Regions from separate parts of the Paenibacillus sp. FSL R5-0486 genome, predicted to be linked through region 2. Evidence: riboswitches for the same ligand, from Rfam matches in the RefSeq annotation. Region 2 holds a riboswitch; each other region holds the start of a gene.
The links. Region 2 has a riboswitch for S-adenosylmethionine ahead of metA (homoserine O-succinyltransferase). Riboswitches for the same ligand answer to the same signal wherever they lie in the genome.

Region 1 (6,850 bases), 3.3 Mb from region 2:
CATAGTTCAGGGCAATATGGCACCCTTGATCTGCCAGACTGAGGGCCGTCATTTTACCAAGACCTTTGGCACTTCCCGTTATGAGGGCAATCTTTCCCTTCACGTTCATCCCCCTCTTCAAAGAGCAGTCACTATCCAGTATAAAAGATTTATCGTCCTCCTACAACTCGCTTATCCACAAGGGATTATTCACCTTTAATTCCAAATATATCTTGATTGAAATTAAACACCTATGGTACTGTCGAGGATATAACCTGAAAGGACCTCTACACGAATATGAAGAACAAAAGATGGATATTATTTCTTACACTTTTAATGTTGAGTTTATTCACAGTCTCTAGTGCCTTACAGGTATCAGCGGCAAGTGAGAATGAGCCAGCACCAGATGAGTACGATTGGATTACTGGACCAGCATCTGTCTCTTTGGACGGTAAGGCCACCCTGGAAGTCCCTGAAAGCCATTCCTATCTGGATAAGCCCAATACCCAACGCTCGATACTTAACAGTGATGGAAAGCCTAATGGGAACGAAATCGGAAGCCTAACCAGCAATAGTGAATTCGGCTCGTGGTATGTTGTGTTCGAGTACGTGAAGACAGGTCATATCCATGATGACGATCAAAATTTAAGTGCCGAAGAGCTGTTAAGCAGTTATATCCGAGGCACAGAAGAAGATAACAGAGAATTTGATCCTGAATATAGAACGTACATAACGGGGTGGGAGATCGAACCGACATATGACAGTACCAAACATCAGTTGGTTTACTCCCTCGGTTTTAAGAATGCTGATCAGCAAGCCATGGTCAATTACAATGTAAAACTCCTGACACGCGAAGGGTACATCACAGCCATTCTGGTTACCGATACGGACAACTTTCAACAGAGCCGCCAGGTATTCGAGGAAACTGTCCTTAATCAACTTAGCATCAATGCAGGATATACCTACGAGGAGTACAATGCTTCGACTGACAAAACATCCACCATAGGGCTCAACAGTCTTCTGATGGGCGGGATCGGGTACACGGCTTCCCAAAAATTCAGTGCTCTTCTTTTGCTCAAAAAAGGATGGGCTTTGATCCTCGTTGTCGTCCTTGGGTTAATCGGTTGGATCAGATACAAAATCAAAAGCTCACACGGAGAAGAAGAGAAACTCTCTCCCTCCGAGAGGACGTACCTGCAAGAAGCCGATGAACAGCAGTATGCTGATCAGAATGAATTATCCTACTACCTCCAATCTGGGCATCATTCTGACGTGGATAAACCGGAAAAACTTTGACTTATGTTGATCCCCACGTCAGTACAGATTAGGAAACATAAAATAAGCCGTATATCTCTTCAGAAGAGATATACGGCTTATTCTTAATAGCTTCACATCATATCATACATATCGTGAATTATTCAGTTGCAGGTTCAACTGCTCCTTTATAACGTTCTTTGATGAATGTTTTCACTTCTTCGGAGTGCAGAGCAGCAGCCAGTTTTTGGATTGCATCTGCATCCTTGTTGTCCTCACGGGAAACGAGGATGTTTGCGTATGGGTTACCTTGCAGATCTTCGATCAGCAAAGCATCATTCGCCGGATTCAGGTTCGCTTCAAGCGCATAGTTAGCGTTGATGAATACCAGATCCGCTTCATCCAATTGACGAGGCATCATGGCTGCATCCAGCTCGATGATATCCAGGTTCTTCGGATTGGCTGTGATGTCTTGAATCGTAGATGTAATATTCGTGTTGTCTTTCAGCGTAATGATACCTTCCTTCGCAAGCAACAACAGTGCACGTCCACCATTGGATGGGTCATTTGGAATTGCTACTTTTGCGCCATCAGCCAATTCATCCAAAGACTTAATCTTCTTGGAGTATCCACCAAAAGGTTCAACATGAACAGGTGTTACAGAAACGAGGTTGAATCCACGTTCTTTATTCTCTGTGTCCAGATAAGGCTGGTGCTGGAAGAAGTTCGCATCCAATTTTTTATCAGCAAGTTGCTGATTGGGTTGTACATAGTCATTGAACGTAACGACTTGCAGACGGATACCTTGTGCTTCCAGTTCAGGCTTGATGCTTTCCAGAATCTCTGCGTGTGGTGTAGGTGAAGCTCCAACTTTCAATTCAACTGTACGAGGTGCACCTGCTGAATTGTCTGCGCCGCTATCGGCGTCCTTGTTGTTTCCGCAAGCTGCGAGAACCGCAATCAACATAAGACTAAGTAGAGCAAAAGACCATTTTTTCATGTGTAAAACCCCTTCTCTAATCATTTTGTCATGTGGCATCTGCATTAATGCATATCCATCATGTTATCTATGTGTTATTTCCTGGTGAAAAATGTAACCAAGCGATCTCCAGCCATCTGGAGAATTTGCACTAGAATGATCATCGACACTACGGATATGATCATAATTTCATTTTGATAACGGAAGTATCCATAGTTGATTGCCAATGTTCCCAGACCTCCACCGCCAACCATGCCCGCCATCGCCGTATAGGAGACGAGCGTAACAATGGTGATCGTTATACCAGCAAGCAGTCCAGGCAGTGCCTCAGGCAGTAACACCCGTCTTACAATCTGTCCGGTCGATGCACCCATCGACTGTGCCGCTTCAATGACACCTCGATCAACTTCTCGCAACGTCGTCTCCACCAAACGAGCAAAATAAGGAGCTGCTGAAATCACCAAAGGAGGTATAACGCCGAGCACCCCCGTAGCTGTACCGACGAGTATACGAGTGAATGGAATAAGAGCAACAATCAATATGATAAATGGGACTGAGCGCAAAATATTCACAATCAGGGATAGTATAGTGTACACTGCCCGTGACTTAATCGAAGCAGATCGGGCTGTCATGAACAGCAGTACTCCGAGCGGTAAACCTAAGATAACGGTAAACAAGCCTGATACACCCAAAATTTGCAGTGTCTCTATGGAAGCTTTACCAACCTCTTCCCAACGTACGGTTGAAAAATCCATCTAACGAAGCACCTCCACATCAAGTCCCTCAGCGGTTAATTCTGATATCGTCCGATCAATCGCATTTAAATCACCCTCGAACCGAACGGTCAGCTGCCCATAAGGAACCTGTTTGATCGTAGAGATTGTACCTTGCAGGATGGCAAAATCCACGCCTGTTTTACGTACCGTTCTAGACAAAATCGCTTCATACGTTTTGTTACCCAGAAAGGATATCTTCACAAGTTTGGAAGCAACACCTGCCTGCAATTCAACGCCTGCATTTGCCAGAGCGGTCTCTTCCAGAGCAAGTCCAGCTTCATGGTCACGCATCATGAAGTCCCGCGTAATCGCATGCTGCGGCTTCAGGAACACGTCTGTTACAGGTCCTTGTTCCACAATGCCACCTTGATGAATGACAGCCACCTTGTCACAGATGTTCTGAATGACATGCATCTCATGTGTGATCAGCACAATCGTAAGGTTGTACTTTTCATTAATGTCGAGTAATAACTTCAGGATTGAATTTGTCGTCTGCGGATCAAGTGCCGAAGTAGCCTCATCACAGAGAAGAACATTTGGGTCACTTGCAAGTGCTCTCGCAATCCCTACACGTTGTTTCTGGCCGCCCGATAATTGAGCCGGATATTTGCTGCTGTGGTGCTCCAGACCAACCAATGTAAGCATTTCCTTCACTTTGCGATCAATGGCTTCCTTGGGTGTATTCACAAGCTTTAGTGGAAAAGCTACATTGTCATATACCGTTGCCGAAGATAACAGATTAAAATGTTGAAAAATCATCCCGATCTTGCGTCTCTGTTGCTGCAATTCGGTTTTGCTCAGTTCAGTCAGGTTGATTCCGTCGACCCATACCTCACCCTCCGTAGGCCGTTCCAGCAAATTAATGCAGCGAATCAATGTGCTTTTTCCAGCTCCGGAATGGCCAATCACACCGTAGATTTCACCCTTTTGGATGCTCAAATTCAGCTCGGATAACGCTGTTGTAGATTTTGCCCCTTTGCCGTACGTTTTCGTTAAACCTTTTAATTCAATCAATCGCACTTGCCCCTTTCCAAACACCTACATGTATCTTTACCCGATCTAAAGGAAAACTCCACTTAAAGTACAAAAAAAGAGCCCTTTGCAGATACAAAGAGGGCTCTTCACGTGAAAGAATATACCTTCTCATCTGCCAAAATCGTGTCTTGCACCATTTTGTAGGAATTAGCACCTAACATCTATAACGAATGATACATGTATCATGTCATTACAAATCGGTTGCCGGGCTTCATCGGGCCTGTCCCTCCGCCGCTCTCGATAAGAAATATGTTGTTGTAGGATTTTATAAGTTCATGTAGTTTATGCTTTATAATGTGAACGTAACTTCCGAAATATCAGTTATATCCATGTAACATTCGATTGAAACTCAGTATATTCCAAGTATTCCGATTTGTCAAAGGGAATTATTTCTTTTCCATATTTTATTGATATAACTATAAGAGGCTGTTAACGTTTCACAGACCATATCCACGCCCTGACGCATTTCCTGCACATGCTGATTCAGATCCTCCAATTTCACTTTACCTTGCAAGGTCTGGTGTAACTGCCACAGGTCATCGTGCATTTCTGAGTTCATGTAGTGAATTTCCATATTACGTCGCTTGCGCAGCTTGCTCATCGGTTCACGATAAGAGTCCTTGATCTGTATTAATTGCAATGCAAGATCATGATGCTCCCTTGCATAGTCGAACTGCCTTAACACAGTAAAATAAGAAAAATGCGCTTTGGTATTGGAAGTATTCAGCTGGAATATTTCATTTAATACTGTGCCGACTTTATCCAGAATGGCAAAGCAGCGGATAAAGCCATCTTTGTAGAAATACACATAACGTGCATACTCGGCTTTTTCAGTCGCCGTCATATCATCCGTTGAGCCTGCAACGACCTTTTTGCGAAAATGAGCAGCAGCGAAACAGCTTTGCTCCAGTTCATCCAGTGAGGAGATGAGTCCCTGAGTCCACACATACAGTTTCCGATAGTCATGCGTGGGATCATGGTCCACATGCATTTGTCGTTGAAATAGCTCAAGCGTATGCGCCATTGCGTCCATCGCTGCCTTCAATTTACCTTCGTTTATACGTGGCTTTTCCCCCAACAACGTTCGCAGCATTGTTAACCTCCTCTTTTCCAAATCAACAAGAATTCATCACCGTATACGTAACACATCATCCATTCCGTGTAATTGCTGCTTGGCATAGGTTGCCCTGATCCCCCTGACATCAAACAAAGTCCACCTGTCCAATGATGTACATCACTGGATGGTGGACTTTCATATTTAGCCCAAGTACCTTTGAAAAAGAATGGATCTATATCTTAGAAACGATTAGCCGGGCGATGTAGCTTGTACACCAAGAAACTCATATACGTTAAGACTCCGAACAATATGGCGATATCCAGCATATGAGCAAGAGCTACGAACATGTATACTTCCGGACGGTTCATTGTCACCATCATGAAAATACCAATGACTACTTGCATCAGAATAAGAACAACGGATACCACACCCAGAGTACGCATTTCCTTGTTGTCCGGATGATTACGGTAAGCGAAATGACCCAGGATTGCGATAACAATCACGAGCGACGCAGCTGCTGCACGGTGAGCAAAAGCAACCGCTACCCCACCCGAAAGCTCAGGAATAATCTGACCGTTACAAAGCGGAAATCCAGAACATCCGCCGGCAGAATCCGTGTGACTCACAAATGCACCTGTGTATACCACGAGATATGTGTAAATGGTGGAGAACCAGACCAGATTCCTGAATTTTTTGCTAACCCGAGGGTATTTATTCAGGCGCTCCAATCCGCCATCTTTGGCCTCCTGCCTTATGCCCAGCGCCATCATTAGAGAACTCGCAAAAGCGATCAGTGCAAAACCAAAATGCAGTGCCATGACTGCTGAAGATTGGGAGAAGACAACGGCAAAAGCCCCCATGATTCCCTGGACGATAACAAATACCAGAGTTAAGAAAGAAAACAATTGCAGGTCACGGCGTGACTTGCCAAACCGCAGAAAAGCAACAAACGAGGCAATGGACAACAGTCCAGCCAGTGCACTTACAGCGCGATGGGAATATTCAATGAGTGAAGCCACAGTATGTGCGGGAACGAGTTTTCCGTTACATAAAGGCCATTCTGTTCCGCAGCCAAGGCCCGATTCCGTTTTGGTTACGATGCCTCCACCAAAAGTGGCCAGAAACATGACAAGACAGGTTAATACGGTTAACCATTTAAACAAAGTTAAGTGTTTCAATTTTTTCTCACCCGCTGTTGGTTTAAGATGGCGAAGAATTATTCTCCGCTTGTTTCGGTACTTTGACACTTATTTCACAACTAAATTCATTATACCGGATAAAATGTTCATTGACGTCGCGCTTTGTGACAAAATGTTAACGTCTGGTGAAATAATGACCCACAGGTCATTGAGGATATGTACAGAAACGTTTCTTACATAGAACGTGTCGAACACACAAACGCCATTTCCCTATTTCAAGAGAAATGGCGTTCTTTTTATTATACCCTTTTACAACATGAACCTGTCATACTTTTATATAAGTTCAATGAAACATTTACACAATAACGGAGAGGACAGAAATAGCCTGAAGAAGCGGAGCTAAAAGCTTTCTGAAAGAAAGCTGCATCGGAAGCATATGCTTCGCCTTTATCCCCGGATTTCTCCCCTTTATAAAAGGGATCAAAGAAATCTGGGGATAACAGCGATCGGAAGGTTATTCTGTCATCGGAGTGCCTGTGTAAAAGTTGAGCTTGTATAACATTATTTATGGATCGTGTTGTACACCTCAACTGCGCGATCCAGGAACTGCTCAATCTCTTCTCTCGACTTG
Region 2 (6,850 bases):
TCAGGTCATGTTCCTTCGACCAGTCAGTTACGGCAGCGATATCCGTAATTCGCAGTGTAGGGTTGGACGGTGTTTCCATATAAACTGCCTTGGTGTTTGGCTTGAGTGCCGCTTTCACTTCATCTATATTGGTCATGTCTACAAAGGTTGTCTCGATCTGCATACGGCTTAATATGGAAGTAAGCAAACGATACGTACCTCCATATACGTCTTCCGTTACAATCATGTGGTCCCCTGCGGAGAACATCATGAACACGCTTGAGATCGCAGCCATCCCCGAAGAATAGGCAAAGCCTCGTGCGCCGCCCTCCAGCAATGTGATGTAATCTTCCAAAGCCTGACGTGTCGGATTACCCGAACGACTGTAATCATGTTGAGGCGGATTGAAGATATCAAAATGATGGAATGTTGATGCTTGGTAGATCGGTACACTGGAGGCTCCAGTCGTTTTGTCAATCTCATCACCAAAATGGAGCAATTTGGTATCAAATTTCAACTCGGAATTGGGCTTGTTGTTGGACTCACTCATGAGTGCACGCCTCCTTCCACTTCCTGTTGTGCAGCTGTCAGAGCATTGCCGAGATCTGCAATCAGATCATCCGCATGTTCAATGCCTACAGAGAACCGGAGCAGACGGTCATCCACACCTACGGCTTCACGAATTTCAAGCGGAATATCCGCATGCGTTTGTACTGCCGGATAAGTCATGAGTGATTCAACTCCGCCGAGACTTTCGGCAAAAGCAATGAGTTTGATATGACGAAGTAATGGTTCAACATAACGTGCATCCTTCACTTTGAAAGAGAAGATACCGGTGTTACCCGTGGATTGTTTATTCTGTATCTCATACCCTGGATGATCGGATAGTCCTGGATGATACACTTCAACCACCGCTGGGTGCTCAAGCAAGTATTTGGCAATAGTAAGTGCATTGTGCTCATGACGTTCCATGCGAAGAGCCAGCGTTTTCATACCTTTCATCAACTGGTAGGAGTCACTTGGAGATAATACTGCTCCAATGGAATTATGCAGGAACGCCATCTCTGCAGATAACACCTCACCTTTGGTAATAATTAGTCCGGCCAGCACATCATTGTGTCCGCCCAGATATTTGGTAGCGCTATGAATGATGATATCAGCACCCAGTTCAATCGGACGTTGGAAAAATGGAGTCAACAACGTGTTGTCAACAATGGTCAACAGGTTGTAACTTTTCGCCCAGGAAGCAACGGCTTCCACATCGGTGATCATCATCAGTGGGTTGGTTGGTGTCTCAATAAATACAGCTTTGGTATTCGGTTGACGAACCTTCTCCAGTGCTGCCAGGTCATTCGTGTCCACATAACTTGCAGTTACGCCGAAACGGGACAGAATACGTTCCAGCAGACGATAGGTTCCACCATACAGATCCAGCGATACAATCAAATGATCCCCTTGACCAAACATGGCGAAGATCGTTTGTAGCGCGGCCATTCCCGAGCTACAGGCAAACCCTGCATCACCGGACTCCAGCGCTGCGGCGGCTTCTTCCAATACTTTACGGGTTGGATTAGTCGTACGAATATAATCAAACCCCGTGCTTTGTCCAAGCTTCGGGTGGCGAAACGCAGTGGATTGATAGATCGGAAAGTTAATGGCGCCTGTTACCGGTTCATTGATGGACCCAATTTGTGCTAAGCGGCTTTCGATTTTCAACTTGTTGTCTTCCATTGCTGCATCCTCCTGTAATCTCGATTAGATTTGCGGGCCAATATCGTAAGGTGTTTCTTGATACACATAGTAATTGAGCCAGTTAGAGAATAATAAGTTGGCATGAGCGCGCCAAGTAGCTGGTGGCACACGGGAAGGGTCGTCATTCGGATAATAATGCCTAGGCAATGCGATATCCAACCCTTTGGCTGCATCCCGGTCATACTCCCACTTTAATGAGAACGGGTCATACTCGGCATGTCCTGTGGCAAAAATCTGTTTGCCGTCTTTGGTAGCAACCAGGAAGATCCCCGCTTCCTCGGATTCAGCCAAAATCTCTAAATTCTCATTCTTTTCAATATCTTCGCGTCTCACTTCCGTATGACGGGAATGTGGAACGTTGAATACTTCATCGAATCCACGCAACAACGGAACATGTGGTTTATTGATGGTATGTGGGAAAACGCCAAAACACTTTTCATCAAGTGCAACCTTGGGTACGTCAAAATGATGGTATAAACCTGCCTGAGAAGCCCAACATATGTGGAGGGTTGAAGTCACATTGGTTTTGGTCCATTCGAAGATCTCCTGGATTTCATTCCAATAGTTCACGTCTTCGAAATCCATCTGTTCCACCGGGGCACCCGTAATGATCATTCCATCGAAACGACGGTGCTCAATCTCATCAAAGGTTTTATAGAACAGATCCAAATACTCTTGAGACGTATTCTTCGACGTATGGGATTTGGGATGTACAAGAACGACATCCACCTGAATAGGCGTGTTTCCCACCAGACGAAGCAATTGTGTTTCGGTCGTTTCCTTTGTGGGCATCAGGTTTAATATAGCGATACGGAGTGGACGAATATCCTGCTGATATGCAGAAGTTTCATCCATGACGAAGATATTCTCTCCTTCAAGTACTTCTTTTGCTGGTAGAGTATCGGGTATTTTGATTGGCATAGTAAGTCTAACTCCTCCTTGTGCATAGATAGATGCAGCCACCCTTGGCTTGATGTCTTCACATCAATACAGTTATAGACTGCCTTGAGCTTGTAAAAACATTGAATTGCTCTTTCATCCAACGTTACAAACAACCTCAAGTTCCTTAGCGAAAATCACTGCTGAGAAGTCGGGGCATATAACAAAGACCTTCCTCGGATTTCGAGAAAGGTCATATGTAAAAAAGATATGCGCCTCTCTCATCTCTCAGTTACAACAGTGCCACCTGACACTTAGTCGCTGCAAGAATTAGCACCGTGCGGTATACCGCCGGTTGCCGGGTTTCATCGGGCCAGTCCCTCCACCTACTCTTGATAAGATTTCGCTGTATTAGATTGTAATTAAATATGGTTCACCGTCTACTTTATTACATTAATGCCCTCACGTCAAGTTGCAGTTCGATGTCTGCTTCCCAGATCGGAACCGTTCATCATCCGTTGTCATACACTGCCTCAGGGCGCGAAATAGACACATTTTTGCGCTTGAAAGCACCTTGTACCAGCGGTATACTAAACAAGGTGTTATAAACCCTTATGTGAGAGGTGACATATTAAATGGATGGCGACCCGAGGCCTGACTGGCAGCCGAATTCCGACAAACTGCATAAAGAATTAACATCAGCATGCCGGCAGCGGGACGTGACTTCCGTTTGATTATATAGTGAACGCAGCCCTGATCTCCAGGCTCCGCTGCCGACCGGCTGATTTGTTCTTTTTGCGCCCATAATGATAATATCCGCCAAGTTGGCGGGTGCAGAAGGAGTAGATTAACGATGAAAATCCGGTTGGTAAACAACGGTGTATTTATTCCGGTGGACGACATTCAGCAGGCGCTGACTCCACCAGCGGAAGGATTTTACTGGATTGATGCAGACATAGACGATTTGGCGGTACTTCAGCCGCTGTTCTTGATGCATGATCTGGCTGTGGAAGACTGTCTTAGTGACGAAGAACAACGTCCGAAGATTGAAATTTATGAGAACCATTATTTTATTGTGATTAATAGCATCCGTTTTGATGATGAAGAGATATTTCTACGTGCGGTCAACTTATTCCTCGGCAGACATTTCATTATTAGTGTTACCAAGCACAAGGTCAGCGAATTGCGCACACTGAAACCCATCCTGTGGGAACAGGAAATCAGTACACCGGATCGTCTGCTGTATTTGCTGGTTGACTTGATTGTTGATAATTATTTCACCGTAGGTGACCGAATTGAAGCACGGATCGAGAAGCTTGAGGAAGACATTCTGATGCACACCAAAAAGTCACATCTGAATGAAATCATCGGGCTACGCAGTGAGATTCTGTGGCTGAAAAAAGTCCTTGGACCTCAGAAAGAGGTTATTAACACCTTGAATAAAAAAGATCTGCGTCTCATCGATGATCAACTGCAAAAGTATTTCAGTGACATCTATGAGAATGCTGTAAAAATATCTGAAACCTTTGAGACTTATCGCGACCTGATGGGCAACTTGCGAGAAGCCTACCAATCCAGTATTGCGAACCGGGCGAATGAAATCATGCGTGTATTTACCGCCATTACCACGGTCTTCATGCCGCTGACGGTCATTACCGGTATATACGGTATGAACTTTACGAATATGCCCGAGCTTAACTGGAAATACAGCTATTTTGTTGTGATTGGCCTAATGGTTACCCTGGGCCTGAGCATGTTCTTCATTTTCCGCAAGAAAGACTGGGTATGAACTCGTATGAAATAACAAAGACGAAGCGTTCCTCCGGGAGAAACGCCTCGTCTTTTTTCATTTCTGATTATTAACCAACATTCTTCTCTGTCTCTGCGTGCCGACGGAAGCGGATTCGAATCATGCGCAGTCTTTCATAGACCTGCTCCAGACTTCCTCCATCGGGTTTCTCTCCTCCATACACCTTATGTAATACTGGCTTCAGGAACGTATCTCCCAGCTCCTCATACGCACTCCATACGGCCTCTTGTTCGTTCTCTGGCATCACTGCCAGCTCCACATCAAGAAGACAATCGGTGTCATAACCTTCGTGATCCAGTGCCTCTAACAGCTCAACCAACTCGCGTCGGGATAATCCGGATCGATTAACAATCTCCTCTAACGTATACCCTTCCTTCATGCCTTCAAGCACCTGCTTACGCGTGGTGAACTTATCAAGTTCCTGCTTGTACTTCTGCTCTCTCTGCTTGTATAACCAACTCTCATACTCTTCTTCCTTCAGCGCCGTGTATACCCAGTCCAGCGGGAATGTCGTTGAACGTTCCAACCCGTTTGTAATCTCCATCCATTCCGTACCATACTCAGTTGCTTTGCTCTCTCCTACGCCCGGCAGTTGCATCAGTTCATCCAGCGATTGCGGAACAAAGGCACTGATCAAACGCAGCAGACGATTTGTTGCAATAAAATACGGTGCCTTCCGGTCAGACACAGCTCTCTTCCTGCGCCATGTGCACAGATCCGTATATAATTGTTCATTGCCGTATAACTCACTGTAACAATGGAGCCGCTGTCCACCATAACTGCGTGACTTCAGATCATCATTCTCATGAAATAACCCCTGCAACTGCGGTCGGTATCCCTCACTCATCTGTATGGCAAGCTGATGACGGTAAATATGAAGCAGCTCCTCCCAAGAAGTCCCCTCATACCAGATGCTGTCCTCACGCTCTCCTTCCTCATAGCGACTCCATCCCAGCTGCCAACTATCTTCCTCTTCCCCAATCCATAACTGTGCATACTCTGCATTCTGATCTGACATTCTGGACAATCTGTTCATGAAAATGACTTCCATTTTCGTTCCCTCCCTTTGAATATTCAGCTTATACGAGTTAGAGATGCTACCTACAGGCAGCACAAAAAAACACCCCTCCTGCAAAATGCATGCAAGAGAGGTGCTTCCTCATTAACCGTACTATGCTGTTGCCCATATCATACCACAATGGTAAAATTCGTCAATCCCTTAATGACCTACTTATTCAATGCCAACTTGGCAAGCGCCAGTGAACCACACAGACCCGCATTGTCACCAAGTCCTGGTGAAACAACATACTGGTCAATGTCGGATTGAAGTGCCGGATGCTGAACGTATCCAGCCAGCAACTCCTGCAGTTTGCTACGAACCATCGAGAACAAGTGCTCCTGCTTCATTACTCCGCCACCCATGACAATTTTCTGCGGAGAGAGAATCAGAACATAGTTCATCAGGGCGTGTGCCAGGTAATGTGCTTCGATCTCCCAAGCTTTATGATCTGCAGGCAGTTCATAAGCCGGTTGCTCCCAACGTTTGTTAATGGCCGGTCCTGCTGCAAGGCCTTCGAGGCAGTCACCATGATACGGACAGAAACCCTCGTATGTATCCTCCGGATGTCTGCGTACAATGATATGTCCCATCTCTGGATGTGACAATCCATGGACCATTTTACCGCCAACCACAGCGCCTGCACCAATACCTGTACCCACAGTGATATACAGACAGCTCTCAAGACCTTGTGCAGCGCCCCAGGTTGCTTCTCCAAGTGCCGCACCATTCACATCCGTATCAAATGTCATCGGCACATCAAAATGCTCCTTGAGCTTGCCAATCACGTTATACTGTCCCCAATGTGGTTTAGGTGTTGTTGTGATATAGCCATATGTTGGGCTTCCTTCAATCGGATCAATCGGACCGAATGAACCTACACCCAGAGCTTCAATGCCTTTGCCTTCAAAAAATGAAATCACTTGAGCCATGGTCTCTTCCGGTGTTGTTGTTGGAAAACTTACGCGTTCCAGAACTTCTCCGTTTTCTGTGCCAATACCACATACAAATTTGGTTCCGCCTGCTTCAATTGCGCCTAAGATCGTCATGTTAGTCACACTCCCAAGTTAGTTTAAAAAGGATTTCGAATTGCTTTACTTGATGACACGATAATTACCCCGCTACTTGTTCTCCAGCTTGGACAATCGTTTCATTAACGTTTGCCTCCAGCTGTCTGACAGCGCAGGAATGGCCAGCAACGCCTGAATACCTTCGACATTTTCTTTCCCCTGATGCATGATTCGATTGGCTTCAAGAACCGTCATTGAGGCTGGATCGGTGCTGATCCGTCGAAATATCGATAAAGGCCTTACCTCACCTTCTTGCAGTACACGAAAGTAAAAGCCGGTATATCCAGTCTCCTGAAAATAAAC
Region 3 (6,850 bases), 3.0 Mb from region 2:
GCCAACATGTCTGTTTCAGGCAGAATCACCATTGATGCCATGAGAAGTGTGAACCCGGATTATAGTGAATTTGATGTTATCTTCATCAATGTGAACGATATGGCACAAGCGGGTAAGGTTGCCTCTGAATTAAATGAGCAATTTAAAGATTTTGCTTCGGTATTCACTCAGAAGACTTTGCTTGATTCGGTTTACGCGGAAGCCGCTAACATCCTGATCTATCCGATGAGCCTGATCGGATTTCTGTTTATCATTGTGACGTTCATCATTATTTTCAGTACCTGTAGAATCAATATCCGTAAAGAAAGCAGAACGTACGGGATATACAAATCGCTGGGAATGACATCTCGCCAAATCCGGTTGTCGCTCACCATGGGAATGTTCATACTGTCCTCCGTGGGAGCCATACTGGGTATTTTCGTCGGCGTATACCTGCTGCCTCTTCTACTCGAAATGGTCCTTTCCGGTTATGGTATCGTACAGCTTCCACTGATCCTGCATTGGGGTGGAATGGTACTGTTCACCTGTCTAAGCATCATTGCAGCCAGTCTTGGCTCGTGGTTCTCTTCGAGAATCATTCGGGAAGCATCGCCACGTATACTGGTTATCGAATAATGTAATCAGAATGCCTTAACACAATAAAACAAGCCCTTCCATACCTCTACAGGATGTGGAAGGGCTTGTTATCATGATATGAACTAATTCCGCCATTTCTTCGCAAGTGCACCAATCTGATGTGGCGTAGTACGGCAGCAGCCGCCAATAATTTGCGCGCCCGTAGCAACCCACTGCTCCGAAGCATCACTCATGCTGCCACAAGTACCCTGTCCGCTCCACGTCTTCGTCACTGCATCATACGTCTCACCTGAGTTCGGATACACAATAACAGGTTTGTCGCTAGCACTGCTGAGAATACCCACTGCTTCCGTCACCACTTCCATCGGAGCACAGTTCAGGCCAATCGCCGCAACCTGCGGCTCGGAGCCAAACTTCTGTGCACATACCTCAAGCGGTGTGCCCTCGCTGATGCTTGTCCCGTCTTTTAAAGAAAAAGATAACCAAGCATACGCATGAGGGAACTCCTTCAGTACATCAACCAGCACCTGTGCTTCCTGCAAGGAAGGAATCGTCTCAAACGCCAGAATATCAGCACCCGCTTCAAGCAGCGCCGCCATACGCGGACGGTGAAATGCGGCCAGCGTCTCATCCGACACGCCGTAATGTCCCACATACTCTGAACCATCCGCCAGATAGGCGCCGTACGGACCAACGGACCCGGCAATAATTGGACGTGGACGAAAACTGTCTCCTTCGCGATCTACTGTACGATCTGTTATATGCTCCTCATTCTCCTCAGTTTCGGAACGTACTGAAGGAGCTTCTACAAGCTGACCTGTCGAGCTTTCTCTCCCTACTAAACTACTCTGCACTTCTGCCCACACGTCATCTCTCGCCTGTACAGCCAGTTCCACCGTCTTCCGGATCAGCTCCAGTGCTGACTGTTCATCGATCCCTCTCTTGCGGAAACCATCCACCGTCGCCTGATAACTGGATGTAATCGCACAGTCGGCTCCTGCTCGAAAATAATCTGCATGGACCTGAACAATAACATCCGGATTCTCAAGCAACACACGAGCAGACCATAGTGGATCATCGAGATCACATCCATGCTGTTCGAGTTCCGTTGCCAACGCTCCATCCAGAATCATGACCGGATGTTCACGAAGGATCTGTTCTATGGGGTTATTCTGTTGTGCTTGCGTCATGTACTTGTCCTCTTTTCTTATTCACACGTTCTGTCAGATAATAAGCAGCGTAACATACTGCGATAAACGGAACCCCACAATACAGCGCAATCCGCTGTGTCGGGTCAAAGGCAATACCTATACATGAAGCCAGGCATAATATAAATGAAACAATTGGTACCACCGGATACAGTGGTGTGCGGTAGACCAGATCTTTGACCGCATGTCCTTCCCGGATATATTGTCTGCGGAACATGTATTGGGAGGCACTGATACTCATCCATACTGCAACGACAGCCAGACCTGAAATGGAAACCAGCGTAATATACACCGTACCTGGCGCAATAATACTGGACAGCAATGCCAACGCACCACCCACCATACTAATCAGAAGTGCATTCAGCGGTACTCCGCTTTTGGTCAATTTGGCAAACCACGGAGAGATCGTTCTTTTGTCAGCCAGAGACCAGAGCATACGTGAAGATGCATATAGGCCTGAATTGGCAGCAGAGAGAATCGCCGTCAGAATAACAAAGTTCATAATGTCTGCTGCATAGGGTACACCCACCCGCTCCATTACCGCTACAAACGGACTTTCCAGTACACTGGCATCCGACATGGGCAGCAAGGCCGACAAGATAATAATCGTTCCGATGAAGAAAATAACCAAACGCCACAGCGTTGTATGAATAGCCTTTGGTATCGTCTTTTCCGGGTTCTCCGTCTCACCGGCGGCAATGCCGATTAACTCGGTGCCTGAGAAGGCAAAGTTTACAGCAAGCATGGTCATCAATATCGCTGTAGCCCCATGAGGGAACCACCCGGATGCGGTAATATTCGATAGAAATGGAGCCGGTTCAGAATCCGCCATGGGAATGATACCAAACATGGCTGCACCACCGATAATAATGAAGATTACGATAGTCACTACTTTTACAGATGAGAACCAGAACTCGGATTCCGCAAAAAATTTCACCGTTAGAGCGTTAAACAGAAAGATCATCAGTGCAAAAACCGCGCTCCATATCCATACGTTTACCGATGGGAACCAGCGCTGCATAAGCAATCCGGCGGCTGTGAATTCGGAGCCAAGCGCAACAGTCCAGGTTAACCAGTATAACCAAGCCACCGTGTAACCTGTTGCCGGTCCGATATATTTGGCTGCATAACTATGAAATGCTCCCGTCTCTGGCATATGAACAGACAGTTCACCAAGACAGAGCATCACCAGATACACAACGATGGCTCCAATCAGATAGGACAGAATGGTTCCCAGTGGTCCCGCCTGCTGAATGGTGTAACCTGAGCTGAGGAATAATCCCGTTCCAATGACTCCTCCGAGAGAGAGCATGACCACATGCCGTGCCTGCATTTTCCGCTGAAAATGCCCTTTGTCGTTGTTGTTCTCCATACCTGCTGCTCCCCTACTTCTTCATCCAGAAAAAACAAAAAAGACCCACTCTGCCTAAAGAGTGCGCCGTTACTGACAAATAAAAACAAACGCTCCTATCTATCAGGCTTTCACCCGCTGGAATTAGCACAGTATCCTTCAGATCTGTTGCTGAGGTTTCTAAGGGCCAGTCCCTCCACCTCTCTGGATAAGAAAATGATTTTTTACTAATATAGCGATCTATCATGAATGTGTCAACAATTAAATAATATATGGCACACCTCGCTATTCGGTGGAAGACCCCGGATTCGTGATGGTGGTCTTTACCTCATAGGTGATCGGCACGGTGCTAAAAATTTTATCCCAATCGTCTTTGACTTTTTTCCATGTTTTAGGTTCTTTAATACGCAAGCTATCCCGAAAATCCGCAACATCTACTTTATAGGTATGCTGCAGTTTGTATAACAACTGTCGAATCTGTTGTTTGGCAAGTTCAGCAAATTCTTTTTCCAATTCACTGAGATACGCACCTTTTTCCTCTTCCTCGGGAGCACGCCAATCCTCCATCAACCAGCCTTCGGATTCAGTTTTCACATGGAATGAAATATCATCGCCAACCACTTTTGGAATTATTGTTGTTTTTTTCTTCTTCATTTCATATACAACAGTGAACCCCTCTTTATTGTATGTCTTCAAGATACCTCCTTTTTCTTTAGGTCTAAGCCAAGATAGCCCTTCTAGATCCGTTTGGCTGAGTTCCCCGATGAATTTGGTTGTTTTCCCATCAAAGATACTGGCACCGGAGAACTTGTCCTCTCCATTGAAGTTCAGTACATTCTGGAGCAAAAAGCTGGAACCGGATTGCATTTGTGCATCTAATTTGGAGAGTAGAACGGGGTCCAGGATTTTATTGGACAAGTATGAATTACCGGTAATACCTGTAAGATAAAATGCTGGAATCCGGGAAGGATCATCTGAAGTCAGTACATCAACAGCGCGATGATGGCTAATCAACACTAGACAGTTAGGACGAATATCGTTATCCCGAAGTACAAAATCCAGCAGCTGGTCCAGACCATACTTTTTGGCGATATCCTTGGACACAACGATAACCTTCAGATGATGTCCGATGAGCGGATGATCTCGTCTCAGTGCAAACTGACGAAAGATTTGCAGCAAGGAATCTCCGGTAAGCTGTTCATTGGAATAGGACGTTTTACCAGAAGCAGGCGAACCGGATTGTTGGCTCTTCTGACTGCTGGAATTACCGGGAGCAATCTGTACCGTGGCTGTCACATTGTTCTGCTTGGAATACCCTCCTCCCTGATTGGCGATGTTCTCCTCAAATTCCGTCTCTTTGCCGATATCGATCCCAAGACCAACGTAGACACTTAGATCCTCTATCTCTCGACTGCTCCAACATCCGGATATCGTTAAGAGAATGCATAATACAGTGGCTAAGCGTAACAACATGCGGAATGTAATCATGCATGCTTGCCTCCTTTTTTGCGAATCAGACTTAACAACAGTAGTACCAGAGGTAAAATGCCAAACAAAAATACGGACACATTGCCTAGCATATCTCCTAGTACGAAGGTATCATCCACTGTTTTGGGTATCATTGCTGTCAGATAAATGAACGGCAGCAGGCCGTACATGATGCCTTTGATTTTTTGGGAACGAAACAAATCACGAATACCCACCGAAGCGCAGTAATGTGTAATTGCTGTAGTCGAAAAGATTTGCATAATCCAGATGACCAGCAATAAGGATTCAAAACGCTCGAATATCAGACCCTGGATTTCGAAGCTTCTTACCAAATCCAGCGTTGGCCAGGTTCGAGTTTTGATGCCATCGAGCGATAAACTGCCTATAACCATCACCACCGTGATCAAGTAGATAATAGTGGATATGAGTATCCCCCAGGTCATCGCTTTATTGCTCTTCTTCGGATTTTTCATATAGGCAGTCATGATTAACATCACCTCATAGCCCGTATAAGATAATAGTGAAGGCTTCAACCCTTGGAAAACGGGCATAATCCCATCACCGAGGACGGGTCTCAGATTGCCAATCTCGAATAGCTGATTACTAAGCAAAATTTCAATCACAAATATAATAATCGTAATCGGAAGGATGATCTCAAACACACGTACGATAACGCCAAGCCCGCCTGAAATCATATATACACCGATCCACATGAAGACCATCACAATCGCCCAGGTGGGGGTGCGTTCGAGCAGATACATCCCAGTCACTTCAGCCATAACTCTGATTTCGAATGCGGCAATAACTATGAAATACATAATCATAGACAATCCCAGTATGTAAGCAATCCAGCTGCCCGTAATCTCACGGGTGAACTGGAAGACGGTTTTCTCCGGAAATCTGCGACACAGGGTAACCAGAATTATTCCCACACCTATGATAATGAATCCAGATAGGATAATGGAAATCCAGACATCCGGTGTTCCGACAGCTTTGCTGGTCGTTCGAGGTAGTGTCAATATCCCGGCACCAAGCATGTAATTGACAATAATTACAACGGCCTGTGTCGTGGTTAGCTTTCCTTGGGAGCCATTCACTTAGTTCACCTCCAGACCTTCAGTAGATGGAATTCCATTTATTTTTTCCGATCATCATCGATCGGATTAGTCATTTTGGGACGCATTCTCATCATATTTAGCGGTGCACGGATAACAAAATCCTTCCATTCATTCATGTGATAGGGAACGGCTGGTGCAACATAAGGTACGCCAAAGCTTGAGAGTCGTGCCAGATGTGTACACACAAGCAGAAAGAACATAACCACGCCAAACAATCCGAGTACGGCTGCGCTGAACATAGCGGCAAATCGTAGAATCCTTAGCGTTAATCCCGCACTATAGACCGGAATCGTAAAGGAAGAGATGGCTGTTACCGCAACGACAATGACCAGAAATTGGCTTATTATTCCCGCTTGCACGGCTGCTTGGCCAATAATCAGACCTCCTACGATACCCATCGCTGGCGCAATCGGTTTGGGCAAGCGTATCCCGGCCTCCCTCAAGATTTCAATTGAAAGCTCCATGATGAGTACCTCAATAATTGAGGGGAATGGCACTCCAGTACGCGTTTCAATAATCGTCAATACTAGCTTGGTTGGAATAAGACCCGGATGAAACGAGATAAACGAGATATAGAGCGCAGGAGCAAGCAATGCCAGCATCGCGGCCATAAAACGCAGCACTCGCAAAAATGTTCCGGGAATCCAGCGTTCATAATAGTCCTCTGGAGACTGAAGCAACATGCTAAAGGTCACCGGTACAATTAATACAAATGGCGTTCCATCCAACAAAATTGCCACTCGGCCTTCCAGAAGGGCACCCATCACCCGGTCAGGTCTTTCAGTATTCAGTACCTGCTGAAAAGGACTCAGCGTATTATCTTCGATGAGTTGTTCCACATAACCTGATTCGAGCATTGAATCCATATCCATCTCTTCGATTCGCTTGCATACTTCTGCAACGAGATTTGGATCGGCAATATCCTGAATATAGGCTATCGCCAAATCTTTTTTGATCCGTGAACCCACTTCATACTTCTTAATAAACAGGCTCTGATCACTTCCATAACGACGTAAAATGCCTGTATTATCGCTTAATTGCTCTGTAAAACCAATACGAGGCCCACGAAGCAGTCCCTCTGACAAGGGTTCATTCATACCTCTTGTTTT

Region 1: another riboswitch for S-adenosylmethionine. It lies ahead of MKY01_RS26430 (methionine ABC transporter ATP-binding protein); the one in region 2 lies ahead of metA (homoserine O-succinyltransferase).
Region 3: another riboswitch for S-adenosylmethionine. It lies ahead of mmuP (S-methylmethionine permease); the one in region 2 lies ahead of metA (homoserine O-succinyltransferase).

The regions. Positions count from the first base shown of each region.
Region 1 covers NZ_CP150237.1:5,972,388-5,979,237, forward strand. The annotation lists gene MKY01_RS26410 (SDR family oxidoreductase) at 1-103, opposite strand, end outside; gene MKY01_RS26415 (DUF2167 domain-containing protein) at 277-1,275, shown strand; gene MKY01_RS26420 (MetQ/NlpA family ABC transporter substrate-binding protein) at 1,394-2,233, opposite strand; gene MKY01_RS26425 (methionine ABC transporter permease) at 2,308-2,967, opposite strand; gene MKY01_RS26430 (methionine ABC transporter ATP-binding protein) at 2,968-4,002, opposite strand; SAM riboswitch class I at 4,129-4,270, opposite strand; gene MKY01_RS26435 (Cthe_2314 family HEPN domain-containing protein) at 4,400-5,116, opposite strand; gene MKY01_RS26440 (heme A synthase) at 5,320-6,258, opposite strand; gene MKY01_RS26445 (thioredoxin family protein) at 6,781-6,850, opposite strand, start outside.
Region 2 covers NZ_CP150237.1:2,020,842-2,027,691, reverse strand. The annotation lists gene MKY01_RS09240 (aminotransferase class I/II-fold pyridoxal phosphate-dependent enzyme) at 1-529, opposite strand, end outside; gene MKY01_RS09235 (PLP-dependent transferase) at 526-1,710, opposite strand; gene metA (homoserine O-succinyltransferase) at 1,735-2,652, opposite strand; SAM riboswitch class I at 2,889-3,012, opposite strand; gene corA (magnesium/cobalt transporter CorA) at 3,464-4,399, shown strand; gene MKY01_RS09220 (HRDC domain-containing protein) at 4,470-5,471, opposite strand; gene MKY01_RS09215 (ROK family protein) at 5,648-6,526, opposite strand; gene MKY01_RS09210 (MOSC domain-containing protein) at 6,599-6,850, opposite strand, start outside.
Region 3 covers NZ_CP150237.1:6,263,243-6,270,092, forward strand. The annotation lists gene MKY01_RS27830 (ABC transporter permease) at 1-615, shown strand, start outside; gene mmuM (homocysteine S-methyltransferase) at 699-1,766, opposite strand; gene mmuP (S-methylmethionine permease) at 1,744-3,156, opposite strand; SAM riboswitch class I at 3,249-3,350, opposite strand; gene MKY01_RS27845 (Ger(x)C family spore germination protein) at 3,421-4,623, opposite strand; gene MKY01_RS27850 (spore germination protein) at 4,620-5,720, opposite strand; gene MKY01_RS27855 (spore germination protein) at 5,759-6,850, opposite strand, start outside.